DNA from 3 places in the Mesorhizobium sp. M6A.T.Ce.TU.016.01.1.1 genome. Region 1 is predicted to be linked to each of the others. Evidence: predicted binding sites of a transcription regulator. Region 1 holds the regulator's gene; each other region holds the start of a gene.
What was found. Region 1 encodes PhoB, which activates phosphate uptake and scavenging genes when phosphate is short. Its sites were predicted from a motif close to TGTCATNNANCTGTCAT; they were not measured.
Positions count from the first base shown of each region.

Region 2: a site for PhoB is predicted at 2,786-2,802, ahead of EOC94_RS10835 (ceramide glucosyltransferase). Genes of this name have one in related genera too.
Region 3: a site for PhoB is predicted at 4,830-4,846, ahead of phnC (phosphonate ABC transporter ATP-binding protein). Genes of this name have one in related genera too.

Region 1 covers NZ_RZTJ01000001.1:412,744-419,770, reverse strand. Annotated here, with positions in the region: gene EOC94_RS02180 (ATP-binding cassette domain-containing protein) at 1-724, opposite strand, end outside; gene EOC94_RS02175 (sugar ABC transporter permease) at 737-2,068, opposite strand; gene xylF (D-xylose ABC transporter substrate-binding protein) at 2,214-3,254, opposite strand; gene EOC94_RS02165 (ROK family protein) at 3,522-4,769, shown strand; gene phoB (phosphate regulon transcriptional regulator PhoB) at 4,804-5,493, opposite strand; gene phoU (phosphate signaling complex protein PhoU) at 5,510-6,217, opposite strand; gene pstB (phosphate ABC transporter ATP-binding protein PstB) at 6,253-7,027, opposite strand, start outside.
Region 2 covers NZ_RZTJ01000004.1:440,028-447,054, forward strand. Annotated here, with positions in the region: gene EOC94_RS10815 (aspartate aminotransferase family protein) at 1-3, shown strand, start outside; gene argF (ornithine carbamoyltransferase) at 21-932, shown strand; gene EOC94_RS10825 (Hsp33 family molecular chaperone) at 1,101-2,135, shown strand; gene apaG (Co2+/Mg2+ efflux protein ApaG) at 2,284-2,676, opposite strand; gene EOC94_RS10835 (ceramide glucosyltransferase) at 2,902-4,056, shown strand; gene EOC94_RS10840 (O-succinylhomoserine sulfhydrylase) at 4,105-5,295, opposite strand; SAM riboswitch at 5,353-5,430, opposite strand; gene EOC94_RS10845 (2'-deoxycytidine 5'-triphosphate deaminase) at 5,555-6,649, shown strand; gene EOC94_RS10850 (ABC transporter substrate-binding protein) at 6,747-7,027, shown strand, end outside.
Region 3 covers NZ_RZTJ01000010.1:140,376-147,402, forward strand. Annotated here, with positions in the region: gene EOC94_RS19555 (carbon-phosphorus lyase complex subunit PhnI) at 1-953, shown strand, start outside; gene EOC94_RS19560 (alpha-D-ribose 1-methylphosphonate 5-phosphate C-P-lyase PhnJ) at 950-1,861, shown strand; gene phnK (phosphonate C-P lyase system protein PhnK) at 1,858-2,634, shown strand; gene phnL (phosphonate C-P lyase system protein PhnL) at 2,695-3,402, shown strand; gene EOC94_RS19575 (DapH/DapD/GlmU-related protein) at 3,399-4,013, shown strand; gene EOC94_RS19580 (DUF1868 domain-containing protein) at 4,089-4,793, shown strand; gene phnC (phosphonate ABC transporter ATP-binding protein) at 4,917-5,774, shown strand; gene phnD (phosphonate ABC transporter substrate-binding protein) at 5,921-6,829, shown strand; gene phnE (phosphonate ABC transporter, permease protein PhnE) at 6,903-7,027, shown strand, end outside.

The DNA.
Region 1 (7,027 bases):
CCTCGTCCTGGGTCACGTCGCTGGTGCGCGCCGTTCCAACGACCTGACCATTCTTCATCACGCAGACGCGGTCGGCAAGCTCGAACACGTCGTGGATGTCGTGGCTGATCAGGAAGATGCCGATGCCGTCGGCCTTGAGCTGCATGACCAGTTCGCCGACCTGCGCCGTTTCCTGCGGCCCCAATGCCGCCGTTGGCTCATCCATGATCAGGATACGGGCGTTGAACAGGATGGCGCGCGCGATCGCCACCGACTGCCGCTGGCCGCCCGAAAGCTTGACCACCGGTTCCTTGAAGCGCTGGAAGCGGGGATTGAGCCTGCCCATCACCTTGCGCGCCTCGGCCTCCATGGCGCCATCGTCGAGCGTGCCCCAGCCGGTCATCAGCTCGCGGCCGAGGAAGAGGTTGGCGGCGGCGTCGACATTGTCGGCGAGCGCCAGCGTCTGGTAGATCGTTTCGATGCCGTATTTCTTGGCATCGCGCGGATTGGAGATCGAGGCCTCCTCGCCATTGACGAATATCTGGCCCGAGTCGCGCTTGTAGGCGCCGGACAGGATCTTGATCAGCGTCGACTTCCCGGCACCGTTGTGGCCGAGCAGCGCCACCACCTCGCCCGGGAAAAGGTCGATCGACGCGTCGTCGACCGCGCGAATACCACCAAAGGCAATCGAGATGTTCCGCATATCGATCAACGGCGTGCCTGTGCGAGCAGTTGTGTCAACCATGATCGCCCTTCCCTAAACGCGCTTGCGGTAGACGGTGTCGAGCCAGACGGCGATCACCAGGACGGCGCCGACGACGACGCTCTGAAGCGGTGAATCGATGCCGAGCAACACCATGCCGGATTGCAATGACTGCATCAGAAGCGCGCCCAGCATGGCGCCGAGCACCGTGCCGGAGCCGCCGGCCAGCGACGTGCCGCCGATGACGGCTGCGGCGATGACCAGCAACTCGTCCAGCGTACCCAGCGCATTGGTCGAGGCATTGAGGCGAGCCGACGCAATCGCCGCGCTGATTGCGGCCAATATGCCCATGATCATGAACACCTTCATGGTCACCCAGCGCGTGTTGATGCCGGCGAGTTCCGCCGCTTCCGGGTTGCCGCCAATGGCAAAGACATAGCGGCCGAAACGGGTGCGCCTGGTGATGAAGGTCATGACGATGCCCACTGCGACCGCAATCAGCACCGGTATGGCGATGCCATGGGCGATGAACAGCCCGCCTTCGGGGACGGTGATGCCGTTCCGCTGCGCGTATTGGCGCACGATGCCGATTGGCCAGGGATAGGAATTGGCGATCCACACGGCGCCGAGGATGGCGGCGCAGGCGACAACACCAAGCAAGCTCTCCGCCCAGACAGGACGCAGCGGAAACTTGAACCGCTTGCGCTGCGACCGGCCGTTGAGCAGCATGAAAGCGACGGCCGCACAGGCGAGAACGCCGACGATCCAGCTTGCGGTTGCCCCGATCGAGCCACGCGGCCCGCCACCCATGAGCTGGAAGGTGGCGTCGAGCGGCGCGACGGTGCGCCCGCTCGTCATCAGCCACGCCATGCCACGCCAGATCAGCAAGCCGCCCAGCGTCACGATGAAGGCCGGAACCTCGAGATAAGCGATGATGAAGCCCTGGAGCGCGCCTATCATGAGGCCGAGCACCACACCGGCAGCCAATGCGATAATCCATATCCAGGGATTTCCCACCTGGAGCCCCATGACGCGGATCAGGAATTCGGCCTGCGCCACGCCCATCACCATGCCGATCACGCCTTCGACGGAGCCCACCGAAAGATCGATGTTGCGCATCACGATGACCAGCACCATGCCGGTCGCCATGATCGCCACCGAGGAGGTCTGCACCGACAGGTTCCAGAGATTGCGCGGCGTGAGGAAAAGCCCACCCGACAGGATGTGAATTCCAACCCAGATGACCAGCAGAGCGCCGACCATGCCGAGCATGCGTATATCGAGCTCGGTTGCCTTGAGGAACCGTCCGATGGCGCTGAGCTCGGATTCGCGCGCCCGGTCTTCGGCCGTGTGGGCGACCGGTGGGTTGGATGCCGTGTCGGTCATGATGTCCTCCGACCGGGTTGCCGTCTGGCGCGGATGCCGGAACAGAATGCTATTTGCTTTCCACGGTCATTTGAAGCGGAAAGCCTCTCGAAAAACGCCGCGGCCTGACAGCCGCGGCGTTCGTTTCCTTGCGAAATGATCCAGATCAGTTGCAGGCCGCAACGCTGCCCGCGGCGACACCCGCGCAGACTTCGTCCTTCTTGATCCAGCCGGCGTCGATGACGACGTTGAGATTGTCCTTGGTGATGGCAATCGGCGTCAGGAACAGCGACTTGACGGCATTGCCGCCCGGCGTGGTGAAGTCCTTGACGCCCGCAATGTCGGTCATCTGCTTGCCATCGGCAAGCTGCGAGGCGATCTCGGCGGCGTTCTTGCCGAGCTCTCGCGCGTCCTTCCACACCGATACGGTCTGTGTGCCGAGCGCAATGCGGTTCAGCGCTGCATGGTCGCCGTCCTGGCCGGACACCGGGACGGATCCGGCCAAGCCTTGCGCCGTCAGCGCCGCGACGACGCCACCGGCGGTGCCGTCATTGGCGGCAACCACCGCATCGACCTTGTTGTCGTTGGCGGTCAGGAACTGTTCCATGTTCTTCTGGGCGTTGGCGGGAAGCCAGCCGTCGGTATACGCCTCGCCGACATTCTTGATCTTGCCGCTGTCGATGGCATCCTTGAGCACTTCCATGGAGCCGGCGAACAGGAAATCGGCATTCGGATCGGCGCCCGAGCCCTTGATGAAGACGTAGTTGCCTTCCGGCGCGACCTTGAACACTTCGCGGGCCTGCATGCGGCCGACTTCCTGGTTGTCGAAGGTCAGATAGAACACGTCCTTGTTCTCGATCAACCGGTCATAGCCGACGACCGGAATGCCTTCGTCCAGCGCCTTTTGCACCGCCGGCCCGATGGCCGACGCATCTTGCGCAAGGATGATGAGCGCGTTGGCGCCCTGCGAGATCAGGCTCTCGACATCGGTCAGCTGCTTGCCGGGATTGGACTGCGCATCGGCGGAAATATACTTGTCGCCGGCGGCCTCGATCGCTGTCTTCATGGCGGCTTCGTCGGTCTTCCAGCGCTCTTCCTGGAAGTTCGACCACGAAACGCCAATGACCTTGTCCTTCGCCTGTGCGACCGACGCGAGCGTCAGCGACATGGCGACCCCCGCCAGGATGGCGGCTGCGAATCTCTTCATGATAGTCCTCCCTGCGCCGCGATACGGCGCGACCAAACTGGCCCGAAGGCCGGCACAAAGGCTCTATTTTTTCGAGCCTCGAAAAAATACTGGTCCAACGCCGAAGCGCTGTCAACATCAATTCTGATGGATTTTGATGTCCCTGCCGACTTTTTTCGAGCCCCGGAATAAACAATGACAGGGCCTTCTGCTTCTGCCAGTATTTGTCGGACGCTACCGACGGCTTCCGGTTCATGAGCGGCCGCGGCAAGAGGGAGGAAGCAAAGGATGTCGGTTGGAATCCGTCATGACGATTTGCGTCGGCGCAACCGGGCGATGGTGATTTCGGCCGTACGCCGGGCAGGCCAGCCGTCGCGAACCGAGATCGCCGCGACCACCGGCCTCAGCCATTCGACCATATCGGCGATCTCTTCCGACCTCATCCAGGAAGGCATCCTGACCGAGAGCAAAGCGAGCGAGACCGTTTCGCTGAAACGCGGCCGGCCGCAGGTCGGCCTTAGCCTCAATCCGGAAGCGGCAGCGGTGTTGGCCGTCGTGTTGTCGCTGAATTTCCTTTCGGTCGCCGTCATCGATTATGCCGGACAAGTGGTCGCCGAGGAACAGCGCCGGCTGGACACGCTGACCATGTCGCGCGACGAGCTGATCGACGAATGTGTCGCCATCGTCCGGCGCCGGCTCGAAGATCCCGATCTCGATGTCCAAAGCGTCGCCCGCATCGCGCTGGCGATCCAGGGCATCACCGATTCCCATGCGCGCGCCATGTTGTGGTCGCCGATCACGCCGCAGACGAACATTGCCTTCGCCGACATTCTGGAACGTGAGTTCGGCATCCCGGCCATCATGGAGAACGACTGCAACATGATGGCCGTGGCGCTGCGCTGGCGCGACCCGGATCGCTACCGCGACGATTTCATCGCCATCCTGCTCTCCCACGGCATCGGCATGGGGCTGGTGCTGAAGGGCGAACTGTTCACCGGCACCCATTCCTCAGGCGGCGAATTCGGCCACATGATCCACCGGCCGGGCGGCGCGCTTTGCCGCTGCGGGCGGCGCGGCTGCGTCGAGGCCTATGCCGGCAACTACGCCATCTGGCGCAATGCAAGGCAGTTGAGCGAGAACGCCGAGCCGGTCGCCGATGTCAGCGACGCCGAGATGCGGGCACTGGCGGCCCGGGCGCGCCAGACGGACGGACCCGAGCGCGAAGCCTACCGCAAGGCCGGCGAAGCGCTCGGCTTCGGGCTCGGCAGCCTGTTCGCGTTGATCGATCCGGCGCCGGTCGCCATGGTCGGCGCCAGCGCTGCCGCCTTCGACCTGATCGAGCCGGCCCTGCGCGAGGCCATCGCTCAGACCGCCGGCGGTCAGCATTCGGGTTCGATTTCCTTCGACACTGAGCCGAACGAGCTGCCGCTGATCCGCGAAGGCTGCGCCATGCGAGCGCTGAGCTTCGTCGACCAGGAGATTTTCGCGCCGGGCGCGCAAGGGAAGTCCGGCACGGCCAGGAAGCACGTGGCCTGAATGGAAGAACGCAGCTTGAATTTAGGCAGTCTGTTCAGTCTTCCCTGATCGCATAGCCCGCGCCGCGGATGGTGCGGATGACATCGGGCATGCGGCCATTGTTGACCGCCTTGCGCAGCCGGCCGACATGGACGTCCACCGTGCGCTCGTCGATGTAGATCGTCTCGCCCCAGACATTGTCGAGCAACTGGCTGCGCGAGAACACCCGACCCGGGTGCCGCATCATGAATTCGAGCAGCCGGAATTCGGTCGGCCCGAGCCGGATCTCGCTCTTCTTGCGATAGACCCTGTGCGATTCGCGATCGAGCATGATGTCACCGACCTTCAGCACGCTGGACAGCACTTCGGGCTTGGCGCGGCGCAGCAGCGCCTTGACCCTGGCCATGAATTCCGGTGTCGAGAACGGCTTGACCAGATAGTCGTCGGCCCCGGTCGAGAGGCCGCGCACCCGGTCGCTTTCCTCGCCGCGCGCGGTCAGCATGATGATCGGCAGCCGCTCGGTTTCGGGACGCACCCGAAGGCGACGGCAAAGCTCGATGCCCGAAACCGCCGGCACCATCCAGTCGAGCACCAGAAGATCGGGCACGTTTTCCTGAAGCCGGATTTCGGCCTCGTCGCCGCGCGTCACCACCTCGACCTGATAGCCTTCGGATTCCAGATTGTAGCGAAGGAGGACGCCCAGCGGCTCTTCGTCCTCCACCACCATGATGCGCGGCGCGATCATCGGCCGGTTACCCCTGTCATGTCGCCGACGCCGGCATCGTCGTTTCGTCGAGCTTCGGCCGATCCGCCGGCAATTGCTGCCCGGTCACGACATAGTAGGCGTTCTCGGCGATGTTGGTGACATGATCGCCGATACGCTCGAGATTCTTGGCGCAGAACAGAAGATGCGTGCAGGCGGTGATGTTGCGCGGATCCTCCATCATGTAGGTCAGGAGTTCGCGAAAAACCGCCGTGTATTTCACGTCGATCTTCTCGTCGGCGGCGCGCAGCTCTTTCAACGCGCCGGCGTTGCGCGACACATAGTGCTCGACCACGCCGCGGAGCTGCTCGAGAACGAGATCCGCCATCGCGTCGATACCGTGCGAGAGATTACGCGGCGTGGCGCTCTGCCCGACGGCGCTGACCCGCTTGGCTATGTTCTTGGCTAGGTCGCCGATGCGCTCGAGATCGCCGGCCATCCGGATTGCGCCAACCACGGCGCGCAGATCTTGCGCCATCGGCTGCCGCTTGGCGATCAGCGTGATCGCGCTGTCGTCGAGTTCACGCTGCCGCGCATCCATGATGGCGTCATCCGAGACGACGCGCTGCGCCATCGCATTATCTGACGCGAGCAACGCGCGGATCGAGGCTGCGACCATCGCGGCGGCAAGCTCGTCCATGTCGCGGATCAGCCTGTCGATGTGCTCCAGTTCCTCGTCGAAAGATGCGACGGTATGTTCACCCATGATACTGTCCTCGTGCTCGAAATTCGCCGGACCGCTTAGCCGAACCGGCCGGTGATGTAGTCCTGGGTGCGCTTGTCGTCGGGGTTGGTGAACATCTTGTCGGTCGCGCCCTCCTCGACCAGATAGCCGAGATGGAACATCGCCGTGCGCTGCGACACGCGCGCTGCCTGCTGCATCGAATGGGTGACGATGACGATCGTGTAGTTCTGGCGCAGTTCGTCAATCAGTTCCTCGACACGGGCGGTGGCGATCGGATCGAGCGCAGAACACGGCTCGTCCATCAGGATCACTTCCGGTGACACAGCGATGGCGCGCGCAATGCACAGGCGCTGCTGCTGGCCACCGGAAAGGCCAGTGCCCGACTCGAGCAGGCGATCCTTGACCTCGTTGAACAGGCCGGCCTTCTTCAGGCTCGATTCGACGATGCCGTCCAACTCCGCCTTGCTCCTGGCCAGACCGTGAATGCGCGGACCGTAGGCGACGTTTTCGTAGATCGACTTCGGAAACGGGTTCGGCTTCTGGAACACCATGCCGACGCGAGCTCGCAGCTCGACGACATCGATTTTCGGGTCGTAGACATCCTCGTTGTCGAGCGTGATCTTGCCGCTTACCCGCGCGATGTCGATCGTGTCGTTCATTCGGTTCAAGCAACGCAGAAAGGTCGACTTGCCGCAGCCCGATGGGCCGATCAACGCCGTCACCTGGTTCTCGCGGACATCGAGATCCACGTCGAACAGAGCTCGCTTCTCGCCGTAATGAACGGAGACCTTTTCGCCCTTCATCTTGATCGAAGGCTCGTTGGTTCCGCTA
Region 2 (7,027 bases), on a different contig from region 1:
TAACAGTCGAAAGACCCCAAATGAGCCTTCGCCATTTCACCGATCTTTCCGCCGTTTCTGAGGGCGATCTGCGCTTCATGCTGGACGATGCCGTCGTGCGAAAGGCAAGGCTCAAGGCCGGCGAGCGGACGAAACCGCTCGAAGGCAAGGTGCTGGCGATGATCTTCGACAAGCCGTCGACGCGCACGCGCGTCTCCTTCGACGTCGGCATGCGCCAGCTCGGCGGCGAGACCATCATGCTGACCGGCACCGAGATGCAGCTCGGCCGCTCCGAAACCATCGCCGACACGGCCAAGGTGCTGTCGCGCTATGTCGATGCGATCATGATCCGCACCACATCGCATGACCGGCTGCTGGAGCTGACCGAGAACGCCACCGTTCCCGTCATCAACGGGCTGACCGACGATACCCATCCCTGCCAGCTGATGGCCGACATCATGACCTTCGAGGAACATCGCGGTCCGGTCGCCGGCAAGACCATCGCGTGGACCGGAGACGGCAACAACGTGCTGCATTCGCTTCTGGAAGCCTCGGCGCGGTTCCGCTTCAACCTCAACGTTGCCGTGCCGGAAGGCAGCGAGCCGGCGCAGAAGCATGTCGACTGGTCGACGGCGCATGGCGGCAAGTTGAATTTCACCCGCTCGCCCGAGGAGGCGGTCCACGAGGCCGACTGCGTCGTCACCGACTGCTGGGTGTCGATGGGCCAGGAGCACCGTGCCCGCGGCCACAATGTCTTCTCACCCTATCAGGTCAACGCGGCGCTGATGGCGAAGGCAAAGCCCGACGCATTGTTCATGCACTGCCTGCCGGCGCATCGCGGCGAGGAGGTCACCGACGAGGTCATCGACGGGCCGCATTCGGTGGTGTTCGACGAGGCCGAGAACCGGCTCCACGCCCAGAAGGCGGTTCTGGCCTGGTGCCTCGGCGCTTGATCCGGGCCACCTTGATCCGGGCCACCTTGATCCGGCCCACCTTGATCCGGCCCACCTTGATCCGGCCCACCTTGATCCGGCCCACCTTGATCCGGCAATGTGTGGTGCCTATCTCAGGCGCATCACGCAAATCGAGCGCGTTTCGACGCATGCGCCCCGGAGGGCGGCATGGCCGCGCCCCGGAGCTTTGTTATGTTGGAAACTCATCAATTGGCTGAACATCAACCCAAACTCGGCGAGTTCGGCTATGCCGGCGACGATCATGTCGTGCCCTTCGAGGTCGGCCCGCTCGACGTGCGTGGCCGCACCGTCCAGCTCGGGCCGATGCTCGACGCGATCCTCAGCCGTCATGACTATCCCGAGCCGGTCGCCCGCCTGCTGGCGGAAGCCTGCGTGCTGACGGTGCTGCTCGGCACCTCGCTCAAATTCGAGGGCAAGTTCATCCTGCAGACCCGCACCGACGGGCCGGTCGACATGCTGGTTGCGGATTTTTCCACGCCGCAGGCTCTGCGCGCCTATGCGCGCTTTGATGCCGACCGGCTGGAAGCGCTGACGTCTGCCGGCGAGACCTCGCAGCAGACGCTGCTCGGCAGCGGTGTCCTGGCCCTGACCATCGACCAGGGCGCCCACACGCAACGCTATCAGGGCATCGTCCAGCTCGACGGCGAGACGCTGGAGGAGGCCGCGCGCACCTATTTCCGTCAGTCGGAGCAGATCCCGACCGATCTCAGGCTCTCGGTGGCCAAGCTGTTGACGCCCGGCGTTGGCGGTGCCCGCGAGCAATGGCGTGCCGGTGGCATTCTGGCGCAATTCCTGCCGCAATCGCCCGAACGCATGCGCGTGCCCGACCTTCCGGGCGGCGACGGCGATCCGCGTGAGGAGATCCACGATCCGGCCGACAATTCCTGGCAGGAACTGCTGGCGTTGCTTGGAACGATCGAGCCGACGGAGTTGATCGATCCGACGATCGGCGCCGAGCGCTTGCTTTACCGGCTGTTCCACGAGCACGGCGTCCATGTCTTCGGCGGCGTGCCGGTCGCCGACCAGTGCTCATGTTCCAAGGAGAAGATCCGCGGCATCCTCGAAGGCTTCTCCGCCGACGAGATCAGGGACAGCACCGAGGATGGCGGCATTCACGTCGCCTGCGAATTCTGCTCGAAGCAATATGACTTCGATCCGGCGGAGTTCGGCTCGGCACAGTAAAGTGGATAGCGTTGGCGCTGCCCCTCACCCTCTCCCCATAAGGACGGGGAGAGGGGGCGCTGGAGCTTGTCCCTTCTCCCCGTCCTTTACGGGGAGAGGGTGCCGGCAGGCGGATGAGGGGCGGCGCGAACGGCCGATGCTTTCTCTCTCAGTTCACCGTCCGCCGTGTGCCCGGCAAGTCGAGCGAAAAGGCGGGGATGGCGATATCAAACGTCTCGCCCCGCTTGTTGCGCATCGTGTAGTGGCCGACCATGATGCCGGACGGCGTCGAGAGCGGGCAGCCGGATGTATATTGATAACTGTCGCCGGGGTTGAGTTCGGGCTGGTCGCCGACAACACCGGCGCCGCGCACTTCCTCGACCCGGCCGGTGCCGTCGGTGATGTGCCAGTAGCGTGACAGAAGCTGCACGAATTCATCCGACTGATTGTCGATGGTAACCTGGTAGCCCCAGACATAGCGGTTCTCCGACGGATCGGAGCGATCCTCCAGATAGAACGGCCTGACCTGTACTTCGATGTTGCGCGTAACGGCGCTGTACATAGACTACTCCACAATATGTAGACGGAACTTTCGACGCTCTCCGTGGTTTGGTCAACCGGGTGCTTTCTGGCGTTGTCCGACTCCTTTGAGCGCAGCTGCCGAAGAACAATGTCATTTAAGTGACACATGACAATGATGGTGTGCAGGGCCGGGCGACTCAGCATTCTGTCGAACTGTTGAAAACGGCTTCCATGCGGCCGGTTTTTCTGGAGTGACCAGATATCGATGGAACTGACAGTCACAGCCGCCTTGCTTTCCACAGCTCTGCTCCTTGTCAATCTCGCCAGCATCCTGCTCGCTTCGTTGAAGCTGAAGCGGCCTGGCAGGATCGCGCCGCCAGCCGGCAAGGCGCCTGCGGTGTCGATCGTCGTGCCGTCGCGCGGCGTCGAGCCGTTTGCCGAGGAAACGCTCGAGCGCGTCTTCTCGCTCGACTGGCCGCGCTATGAGCTCATCTTCTGCGTCGCCCATGCCGACGACCCGGTGGTCAGGCCGATCACCGATGCGATCGCCCGCTTTCCGGCCGTGCCGGCCCGGCTGCTCGTCGGCGACGACCGCATCAGCGGCAATCCGAAACTCAACAATTGTGTGAAGGGCTGGGAGGCCGCGCGCCACCGCTGGGTCATCCTTGCCGATTCCAACGTCCTGATGCCAAGGGACTATGTCCAGCATCTGATGGCGACGTGGCGGCCCGACACCGGCCTTGTCTGCTCGACGCCGATCGGCTCGCGGCCGGACGGGTTCTGGGCGGAGGTCGAATGCGCATTCCTCAACACGCTACAGGCGCGCTGGCAATATGCCGGCGAGGCGATCGGCCTCGGTTTTGCCCAGGGCAAGAGCATGTTGTGGGACAAGCCCATGCTCGACGCCAATGGCGGCATCCGTGCGCTTGCCGCCGAGATCGCCGAGGACGCCGCCGCGACCAAGCTGGTCAACGGGCTCGGACTGCGCGTCAATCTCGTCGCCTCGCCCTTTGAGCAGCCGCTCGGTTTGCGAACTCTCGGCGAAATCTGGTCGCGCCAGGCCCGCTGGGCACGCCTGCGCCGCGTCACCTTCCCCCTGTTCTTCGCGCCCGAGATACTGATCGGCGCGGCGATGCCGCTGGCGCTTGCGCTGATTGCGGCGGCCAGCGCCGGCTTCAGCCTGTCGGCAACCGCCATCGCCGTGCTGGTAGTCGCGTATTTGCCGGAATGCGCTCTCGCCTCGGCTAAGGACTGGCACCTGTCGCTGCGCATGATCCCGGCGATGGTTGCGCGGGACGTGATGCTTCCCGCCATTTGGGCGCGAGGCTGGCTCAGCGGTGCCGTCGACTGGCGCGGCAACACGATGACCATCCACACCAGCGCCGCTGCGGAATTGGAAGAGACCCCGTCGGGCGCCTGACAGCGCCTGCTTTTGACGATGCGAGCAAAGCCGCTCCAGTGCGTATCCCTATCTGGCGGCTTTCAATGCCTGCTCGATGTCTTCGAGCAGGTCGTCGGCGTCCTCCAGGCCGACAGACAGCCTGAGCGTGCCTGGCCCGATGCCGAGTTCGGCGCGCGCCTCGTCGCTCAGATTCTTGTGCGTCGTCGTCGCCGGGTGAGTGATCAGGCTCTTGGCGTCGCCGAGATTGTTGGAGATCAGCACGATATCGAGCGCGTTCTGGAAGGCGAAGGCCGCCTGCTTGCCGCCCTTGACGTCGAGGCAGATCAGCGTCGAGCCGCCCGACATCTGCTTTTTGACGATCGCCGCCTGCGGGTGGTCGGTGCGGCCCGGATAGATGACACGGGCAATCTCTGATCGCTCGGCAAGGAAATCTGCGATCCGGCCGGCACTTTCCGTCTGCTGGCGCACGCGCAACGGCAGCGTTTCCAGGCCCTTCAGCAGCGTCCAGGCGTTGAAGGGCGACAGGCTCGGACCGGTGTGGCGGAAATAGTCGTGCAGGTTCTCATCGATCCACTTCTTGTCCGACAGGATGACGCCGCCGAGGCAGCGGCCCTGGCCGTCGATGTGCTTGGTCGCCGAATAGACGACGATATGGGCGCCGAGCTGCAAGGGCTTCTGCTGCAACGGCGTGGCAAAGACATTGTCGACGATCAGCCGCGCGCCGATCGAATTGGCAAGCGAGGCAACGGCTGCGATGTCGACGACTTCCAGCGTCGGATTGGTTGGGCTTTCAAGAAAGAACAGCTTGGTGTTCGGCCTGACCGCCTTTTCCCAATTGGCGATTTCGGTGCCGTCGACCAGCGTCGCCTCGATGCCGTATTTCGGCGCCAGCGTCTCGACCACCCAGCGGCAGGAGCCAAACAGCGCGCGCGCCGCCACGATATGATCGCCGGCCTTGGCGCTGCACAAAAGTGCTGCGGTGACCGCCGCCATGCCGGATGCTGTGGCGCGTGCATCTTCGGCACCTTCCAGTGCGCACATGCGCTTCTCGAACATGTCGACCGTCGGGTTGGCATAGCGCGAATAGATGAAGCCCGGTTCCTCGCCCTTGAAGCGCGCTTCCGCCGCCTGCGCGGTGTCGTAGACATAGCCCTGGGTGAGGTACATCGCCTCGGAGGTCTCGCCGAAGCCGGAACGCAAGGTCCCGCTATGCACGAGTGCTGTCTGAGGTTTCCAGTTGCGCTTCTTGCTTGTCATCACTTTTGTTCCAGACACAAAAAAACCGGTCGCGAAAGTCGCAACCGGTCCATACGGCCTTGCGGCCCGACGGTCCTTTAGCGACTTGTTTAACGTGGCTGCAAGCCGACCGGCCAAATCACCACGGGATAACGACCCTTTAGACCCGCGCCGCGCTTGCGTCAATTGCCGGCATGATTAAGAGGTTTGTACCAGCAGGTTCCGCGGCAAGAACCTGCGGCAAACGATACGTTGCCCGGCCTTCGAGCGGAGCCAGACTTTGCGGCAGACAGGCATTCTTCCCGATCAGGATATTTCCGCGCTGTTCCAGTCGGGCGCGCTGACGTCGCTACGCGCGCTCGATGCCGACCAGATACAGCCGGCCAGTCTCGACCTCAGGCTTGGCGACAAGGCCTGGCGGGTGCGCGCCTCCTTCCTGCCCGGCCCGAACCATAGGGTCGACGAAAAACTCGACCGCCTGAAGCTGCACGAAATCAATCTCGCCGACGGCGCGGTGCTGGAGACGGGCTGCGTCTATATCGTGCCGCTGCTGGAGAGCCTGGCGCTTCCGGCAAACATTTCGGCCTCGGCCAACCCGAAGAGCTCGACCGGACGGCTCGACATCTTCACCCGCGTGATGACCGATCGCGGCCACGAGTTCGACAAGATCGCTGCCGGTTACAACGGCCCGCTCTATCTGGAAGTCAGCCCGCGCACCTTTCCGATCGTCGTCCGCACCGGCTCGCGGCTGTCGCAGATCAGGTTCCGCACCGGCAATGCGCTTTTGTCTGAAAGCGAGCTCAACGACTTGCACCGCGCCGAGACGCTCGTCGCCACCGAGCCACCGAACATTTCCGGCGGCGGCATCGCGCTGTCGATCGATCTCGATGGCGATAAGGATGGCCTGGTCGGTTACCGCGGCAAGCACCACACCGGCCTGGTCGATGTCGACAAGCGCGCCGCACAGGATGTTGTCGACTTCTGGGAGCCGCTCTACAAGAGCGGTGCCGGCGAATTGGTGCTCGATCCGGACGAATTCTATATCCTCGTCAGCCAGGAGGCGGTGCATGTGCCGCCGCTCTACGCCGCCGAGATGACGCCCTTCGATCCGCTGGTCGGCGAATTCCGTGTCCACTATGCCGGTTTCTTCGATCCGGGCTTTGGCCATTCGGCGGCCGGCGGCACCGGCAGCAGGGCGGTGCTCGAAGTGCGCAGCCACGAAGTGCCGTTCATCCTCGACCACGGTCAGATCGTCGGACGGCTGGTCTACGAGCACATGCTGAAGCGGCCGCAGTCGCTCTACGGCACAGATCTCGGCTCGAACTATCAGGCACAGGGCCTGAAACTGTCCAAGCATTTCCGCGCCGCGCGCTGATCGCCTATCACGATCAGACCGCGCTTGCCTGAACCCTGCGCGTCGTGCTTGGCTGTGCCCAGCCGTCAGGGTGGCTCTGAACCAAGGGAACAAAAAAATGCAGATTTCAAGATGGATCGCATCGGCAGCAACAGCCGCCATGCTGGTGATATCAGCCGGGTCCTTTTCGGCGCAAGCACAGGAAAAATTGAAGATCGCCACCGAAGGCGCCTATCCGCCGTTCAACACCATCACCGCGGATGGCAAGCTCGTCGGCTTCGATATCGACATCGCCGAGGCGCTTTGCGCTCAGATGAAGGTCGAATGCGAACTTGTCACGCAGGACTGGGACGGCATGATTCCGGCGCTCCAGGCCAGAAAGTTCGACGCCATCGTCGC
Region 3 (7,027 bases), on a different contig from region 1:
TCTACGACAGGGAATTGGCGGCGCTCGCCATCGTCCAGGCGCGCGGCGACATGATCGAGGCGATCTTCCTGGTTCGCGCCTATCGCACGACGCTGCCACGCTTCGGCTACACCAAGGCGATCGACACCGGCGCGATGCTGGTCGAGCGGCGTGTCTCGGCGACCTACAAGGATCTTCCCGGCGGCCAGCTTCTCGGCCCGACCTTCGACTACACCCACCGGCTGCTCGATCCCGAGCTTGCCGCGGGCCGCGACGTCGCCGAGCCGCAGCAGCGTGCCAGCGAGGCGGAAGCCATGCCCCGTGTCTCCGCCATCCTCGCCCGCGAAGGCCTGATCGAGCCCGACGGCGACATGCCGCAGGACCATGTCCCCGGCGACATCACCCGCGAGCCGCTGGAATTCCCGATGGCGCGCGACATCCGCCTGCAGGCGCTGTCACGCGGCGACGAGGGTTTTCTCCTCGCACTCGGCTATTCCACCCAGCGCGGCTATGCCCGCAACCACCCCTTCGTCGGCGAGGTTCGCATCGGTGAGGTCGAGTTGGAACTCGATGTCGCGGAGCTGCCCTTCGCGGTACCGCTCGGCTCCGTTCGCGTCACCGAGTGCCAGATGGTCAACCAGTTCAAGGGCTCGGCCAAGGCGCCCCCGCAATTCACCCGCGGCTACGGCCTCGTCTTCGGCCAGAGCGAGCGCAAGGCGATGGCCATGGCGCTGTGCGACCGGGCGTTACGCGCTTCGGAATTCGGCGAAGATGTCGTCGCCGCGGCCCAGGACGAGGAGTTCGTCATCTCGCATTCCGACAATGTCCAGGCGACCGGCTTCGTCGAGCATCTGAAGCTGCCGCACTATGTCGACTTCCAGGCCGAGCTCGACCTCGTGCGCCGCATGCGCGCCGAGCATGATGCTCGCGAAAACGCCGGCAAAGCCGAGGAGAAAAGGGAGGCAGCGGAATGACCGCACAACCGACCGACATCGCCACCTACAACTTCGCCTATCTCGATGAGCAGACCAAGCGGATGATCCGCCGGGCGATCCTCAAGGGCATCGCCATTCCCGGCTATCAGGTGCCGTTCGCCTCGCGCGAAATGCCGATGCCCTATGGCTGGGGCACCGGCGGCGTCCAGGTCACCGCTTCGATCATCGGCCCGGACGATGTGCTGAAGGTCATCGACCAGGGCGCCGACGACACCACTAATGCCGTTTCGATCCGCGCCTTCTTCAAGAAGGTCGCCAATGTCGCTGTCACCACCGAGACGGCGAAGGCGACCATCATCCAGACCCGCCACCGCATCCCAGAACATCCGCTGACATCGGGCCAGGTGCTGGTCTATCAGGTGCCGATCCCCGAGCCGCTGCGCTTCCTCGAGCCGCGCGAGACCGAAACGCGCAAGATGCATGCGCTGGAGGAATACGGCCTCATGCATGTGAAGCTCTACGAGGACATTGCCAGGCACGGTCGCATCGCCACCACCTACGCCTATCCGGTCAAAGTCGAGGGCCGCTATGTGATGGACCCTTCGCCAACACCGAAATTCGACAATCCGAAGATGCATCGTTCGCCGGCTTTGCAGCTATTTGGCGCCGGCCGCGAAAAGCGCATCTATGCGCTGCCGCCTTTCACCGATGTGGTCAGCCTCGACTTCGAGGACCATCCGTTCGAGGTGCAGACCTTCGACCAGCCCTGCGCGTTGTGCGCGGCTGAGAACGTCTATCTCGACGAGGTCATCCTCGACGATCATGGCGGCCACATGTTCGTGTGCTCCGACACCGATCATTGCGAGAAGCGGCGCGAACAAGGCCATCGCGGCCGCCTTGCGCCTGAAACCCCTCTTGCCCTGGAAAAAACGGAGCCGGCGCAATGACCGACGAGCCGCTGCTGCGCGTTTCAGCGCTCTCCAAATTCTATGGCTCGCGCGTCGGATGCGAGAACGTCACCTTCGACCTGTGGCCGGGCGAGGTGCTGGCGGTGGTCGGCGAATCCGGTTCCGGCAAAACGACGCTGCTGAACTGCCTCTCGACCAGATTGTTGCCGAGCTCCGGCACCGCCAGCTACCGCATGCGCGACGGCCAGTTTCGCGAGCTCTACCGGATGAGCGAGGCCGAGCGCCGCTTCCTGATGCGCACCGACTGGGGCTTCGTCCACCAGAACCCCGCCGACGGACTGCGCATGACGGTGTCCGCCGGCGCCAATGTCGGCGAGCGGCTGATGGCGGTGGGCGACCGCCATTATGGAAAAATTCGCGCCACCGCAGTCGACTGGCTGTCGCGCGTCGAGATCGACGAGGACCGCATCGACGACGAACCGCGCGCCTTCTCCGGCGGCATGCGCCAGCGCCTGCAGATCGCCCGCAACCTGGTCACCGGGCCGCGGCTGGTGTTCATGGACGAGCCGACCGGCGGCCTCGACGTCTCGGTGCAGGCACGCCTGCTCGATTTGTTGCGCGGGCTGGTCACCGATCTTGGCCTCGCGGCCATCGTCGTCACCCACGACCTCGCGGTGGCGCGGCTTTTGTCGCAACGCATGATGGTGATGAAGGATGGCCGCGTCGTCGAAAGCGGCCTCACCGACCGCGTGCTCGACGATCCGCGCGCGCCTTATACGCAATTGCTGGTTTCCTCGATTTTGCAGGTTTGACGATGGCGCCAAGTCACCCCCCTCTGGCCTGCCAACGAACGACGATTGGAGCACCTTCTGATGGCAACCCCTCTCGTCGTCTCCGATGTCGCCAAGAGCTTCACCATGCATCTGCGCGACGGCATCAAACTGCCTGTCGTCGCCGGCGTCTCGTTCTCGATCAGGAGCGGTGAATGCGCAGTGCTCGGCGGCCCCTCTGGCGCCGGCAAGAGCTCGATCCTGAAGATGCTCTACGGCAACTACGCCGTCGACGCAGGCCAGATCATCGTCCAGCACGAGGATGGGCTCATCGATCTCGCAACGGCCAGCCCGCGCACCGTGCTTGCCGTGCGCCGGCTCACGATCGGCTATGTCAGTCAGTTCCTGCGCACCGTGCCGCGCGTCTCCGCCCTCGACGTTGTCGCCGAACCGCTGGTCGAGCGCGGCGCGGACCGTGAGGTCGCGCGCAATAAGGCGCGCGCCTTGCTGGCGCAGCTCAACCTGCCCGAAAAACTCTGGATGCTGCCGCCGGCGACCTTTTCCGGCGGCGAGCAGCAGCGCGTCAACATCGCGCGCGGCTTCATCACCGAGCACCCGATCCTGCTGCTCGACGAGCCGACCGCCTCGCTCGATGCCAGGAACCGCGACGTGGTGATTGCGCTGATCGCGGCCAAGAAGGCGGCTGGCGTCGCCCTGCTTGGCATCTTCCATGACCACGACGTGCGCGAGGCGGTAGCCGACCGCGTCATCGACGTGACCGCTTTTGCCGCCGGGAAAATCGCCGCATGACCAGAAAACTGTCGGAAGCGCCGCTTGTCCACGAGACGGCGGAAGTCGAGAACTCGACGCTTGGCCGCTGGACCGAGATCGCCGACCGCTGCCGGGTTTCGGAAAGCACGTTGGGCGACTATTCCTACATGATGCAGGACTGCGGCGTCTGGTGCGCGACGATCGGCAAATTTGCCAACATTGCCGCCAATGTGCGCATCAACGCCACCAACCACCCGACCTGGCGGCCGACGCTGCACCATTTCACCTACCGCGCCTCGGACTATTGGGACGACGCCGAGCACGAGAGCGAATTCTTCGCTCAGCGTCGCGCCAAGCGCGTCACCATCGGCCATGACACCTGGCTTGGCCACGGCTCGACCATCCTGCCCGGCGTCAACGTCGGCGATGGCGCGGCGGTCGGCGCCGGCGCCGTGGTGTCGAAGGACGTCGCGCCCTACACCATTGTCGGCGGCGTGCCGGCGAAACCGATCCGCGAACGCTTCGACCGCCGCACGGCGGAACGTTATCAGGCGCTCGCCTGGTGGGATTGGGACCATATCAGGCTGCGCGCCGCGCTCGACGATTTTCGCGCGCTTTCGGCGGAAGCGTTTCTGGAAAAGTACGGCTGACCACAGGACGAACCCGCCCGTTTCACACCTCTGACACATGACTCGGACAAAGGCGGTCTTTCCCTGGAGATCGCCATGCCCATCAAACCTTCGCTCGCCGGATTCTTTGCCGGCTCGAACCCGAACCCTCCCGTGCATCTCGGCACGCGCTACGACACGTCAGGCAATTTCCTGACCGAGCCCGGCAACACGGTCGTCTGCCATCTCGTCAGCGGCTCAGCTTCCGAAACGGCGGTCATCGAAGTGCGTGAGCGGATGCGCGTTATGCCCGATGCCGACAGGCTGGCCTTCACGCCGATCTCCAGCCTGCATATGACGCTGTTCCAGGGCATCATCGAATATCGCCGCCGGCTTCCCTACTGGCCTGAGGATGTGCCCCTCGACACAAGCATCGACGACATGACACGGCTCTATCTGGAGCGCCTGAATGGCGTCGGGGACCATGGCGCGTTTAAAGTCAGGGTTGTCGATGTCGTGCCGACCGGGCTTACCGTTACCGGCGTGTCGGACCAGGACGAGCGCATCATGCGCGCGTGGCGCGATGCCCTGTCGGTGCCGTTCGGATACCGGCATCCCGATCACGACAGCTACACTTTCCACATAACTTTCGCCTACCAGATCCGGCACCTCGACGACGAAAGGGCCTCGCAATGGCAACAGCTATTCGATGACTGCCTCTCGCTGCTCGCCCTTCAGGCTCCAGTGATCGAGCTGCGGCCTCCGGCATTTTGCAGCTTCAAGGACATGAAGTATTTCGAGGAGCTTCTTGTCCTGGGCTGACGGCGCGACGTCTCTGCCTGTGGGCAGTAACAAAACTGACATCAATCCGACACCGCAGGTTCATGCGGCTGCGCTAGCGAGGGTCAACGGACCTTCAACTGCGACTGGACTGGAACCTGCCCCATGTCAGCAACCTCAGCCACGCTTGAAATCCGCGGCGTCACCCGCCGGTTTGGCAAGAACACCGCCGTCAGCAATGTCGATATCTCGATCCCGCATGGTCAGATGGTCGGCATCATCGGCCGTTCCGGTGCCGGCAAGTCGACCCTTTTGCGCATGATCAACCGCCTCATCGATCCCAGCCAAGGGTCGATTTTCTTTGACGGCGCCGAAGTCTCCAGCCTGCGCGGCTCGCTGCTCAGGCGCTGGCAGCGCGACTGCGCCATGATCTTCCAGCAGTTCAACCTGGTGCCGCGTCTCGACGTGCTGACCAACGTCTTGCTCGGCCGGCTCAATCACCGCTCGACCGTTGTCAATCTGCTCGGTGTCTTTTCTCGCGAGGAACGGGCCGAGGCGATCGCGGCGCTCGAGCGTCTCGACATTGCCCGCACGGCGCTGCAGCCGGCCGGCACCTTGTCCGGCGGCCAGCAGCAGCGCGTTGCGATTGCCCGTGCCATGATGCAGCAGCCGAAGGTGATCCTTGCTGACGAGCCGATCGCCTCGCTCGACCCGCTCAACGCCAAGGTGGTTATGGATTCGCTGCAGGACATCAATCTGCGCGAGGGCATCACCGTCGTCACCAATCTGCACACGCTGGATACCGCGCGCACCTATTGCAACCGCATCATCGGCATGGCCGCCGGCAAGGTCGTGTTCGACGGCCCACCCGAAGACCTCAACCGCGAAGCCGTGCGCATGGTCTACGGCGCCGACAGCAATGGCGGCGAAATCTCCGAGGCCATCACCTCGACCAGCGTCACCATCAAGCAAAAAATCGCCGCATCCGCCGGACCGCTCGAGCCCGCATTTCCGGGCTACTAGTTCCATGATCCCGACAAGTGGATACCGGTATCCGGAAACGATCATGGACAAGCAAAAGAGCGCCTGGATCGCCGGCCCACGTCAAGGGCGCTGTCAAAATTCGAACGCTACCGGCGCGATGCCGGAACCAACAGGAGAGACGCGACATGTTTAGAAAGATGCTTTTCGGTGCTGTTTCCATCATCGCCATGGCGATGGGCGCGGTTCAGGCACAGGACCTGAAGGAATTCCGCGTCGGCATTCTGGGCGGCGAGAACGAAGCCGACCGTCTGCGCAACTACCAGTGCTTCGCCGACCACATCAAGGAAGTGCTGGGCGTCGAGAAAGTCTCGCTGTTCCCGGCCGCCGACTACGACGGCGTCATCCAGGGCCTGCTCGGCGGCACGCTTGACTATGCCGAGCTCGGCGCTTCCGCCTATGCCAAGATCTATCTCGAAAACAAGGACGCGGTTGAGCCTATCCTGACGACGGTCCAGACCGACGGTTCGACCGGCTATCATTCGGTCATGGTCGCCCGTGCCGATTCCGGCATCAAGACGCTCGCCGACATGAAGGGCAAGAAACTCGGTTTCGCCGATCCCGATTCGACTTCGGGTTACCTGATCCCGGTCACTTCACTGCCCAAGGACATCGGCATGGATGTGAAGAGCTACTTCGCGTCGACCGGTTTTGGTGGCGGCCATGAACAGCTCGTCCTCGAGGTCCTGAAGGGCACCTTCGATGCCGGCACCACCTGGGCTTCCGGCGTCGGCGACTTCAAGGACGGCTACAGCTCGGGCAATCTGCGCAAGATGGTCGACAAGGGCGTCCTCAAGATGGACGATCTTGTCGAATTGTGGCAGTCGCCGATGATCCCGAACGGCCCGCTGGTGCTGCGTGCGTCGATCGATGCCGGCGCCAAACAGAAGGTCACCGATTTCCTGACCAAGCTTCCGGAAACCGATCCAGCCTGTTTCTCGGCGATACAGGGCGGCGACTTCAAGGGCTATTCGCCGGTCACCCCGGAATTCTATCAGGCAATCATCGACGCCCGTAAGGCGAAGATCGGCTCGTAAGTAAACTGCCACAACGCCGCCGGGGCCATGTGCCGCCGGCGGCGTTGCCGCATCATGGGCCAGGGATCGATAAATGAGTGCGACCGACGTTTACCGTGCGCCTGCGCTTTCACCGGAGGGAGCCACTGTCGAGCGGCACTGGCGTGACCTCGCCGCCCGCCGGCGCCTTTACACGATCGGAGGCCTGGTTTTCCTGTT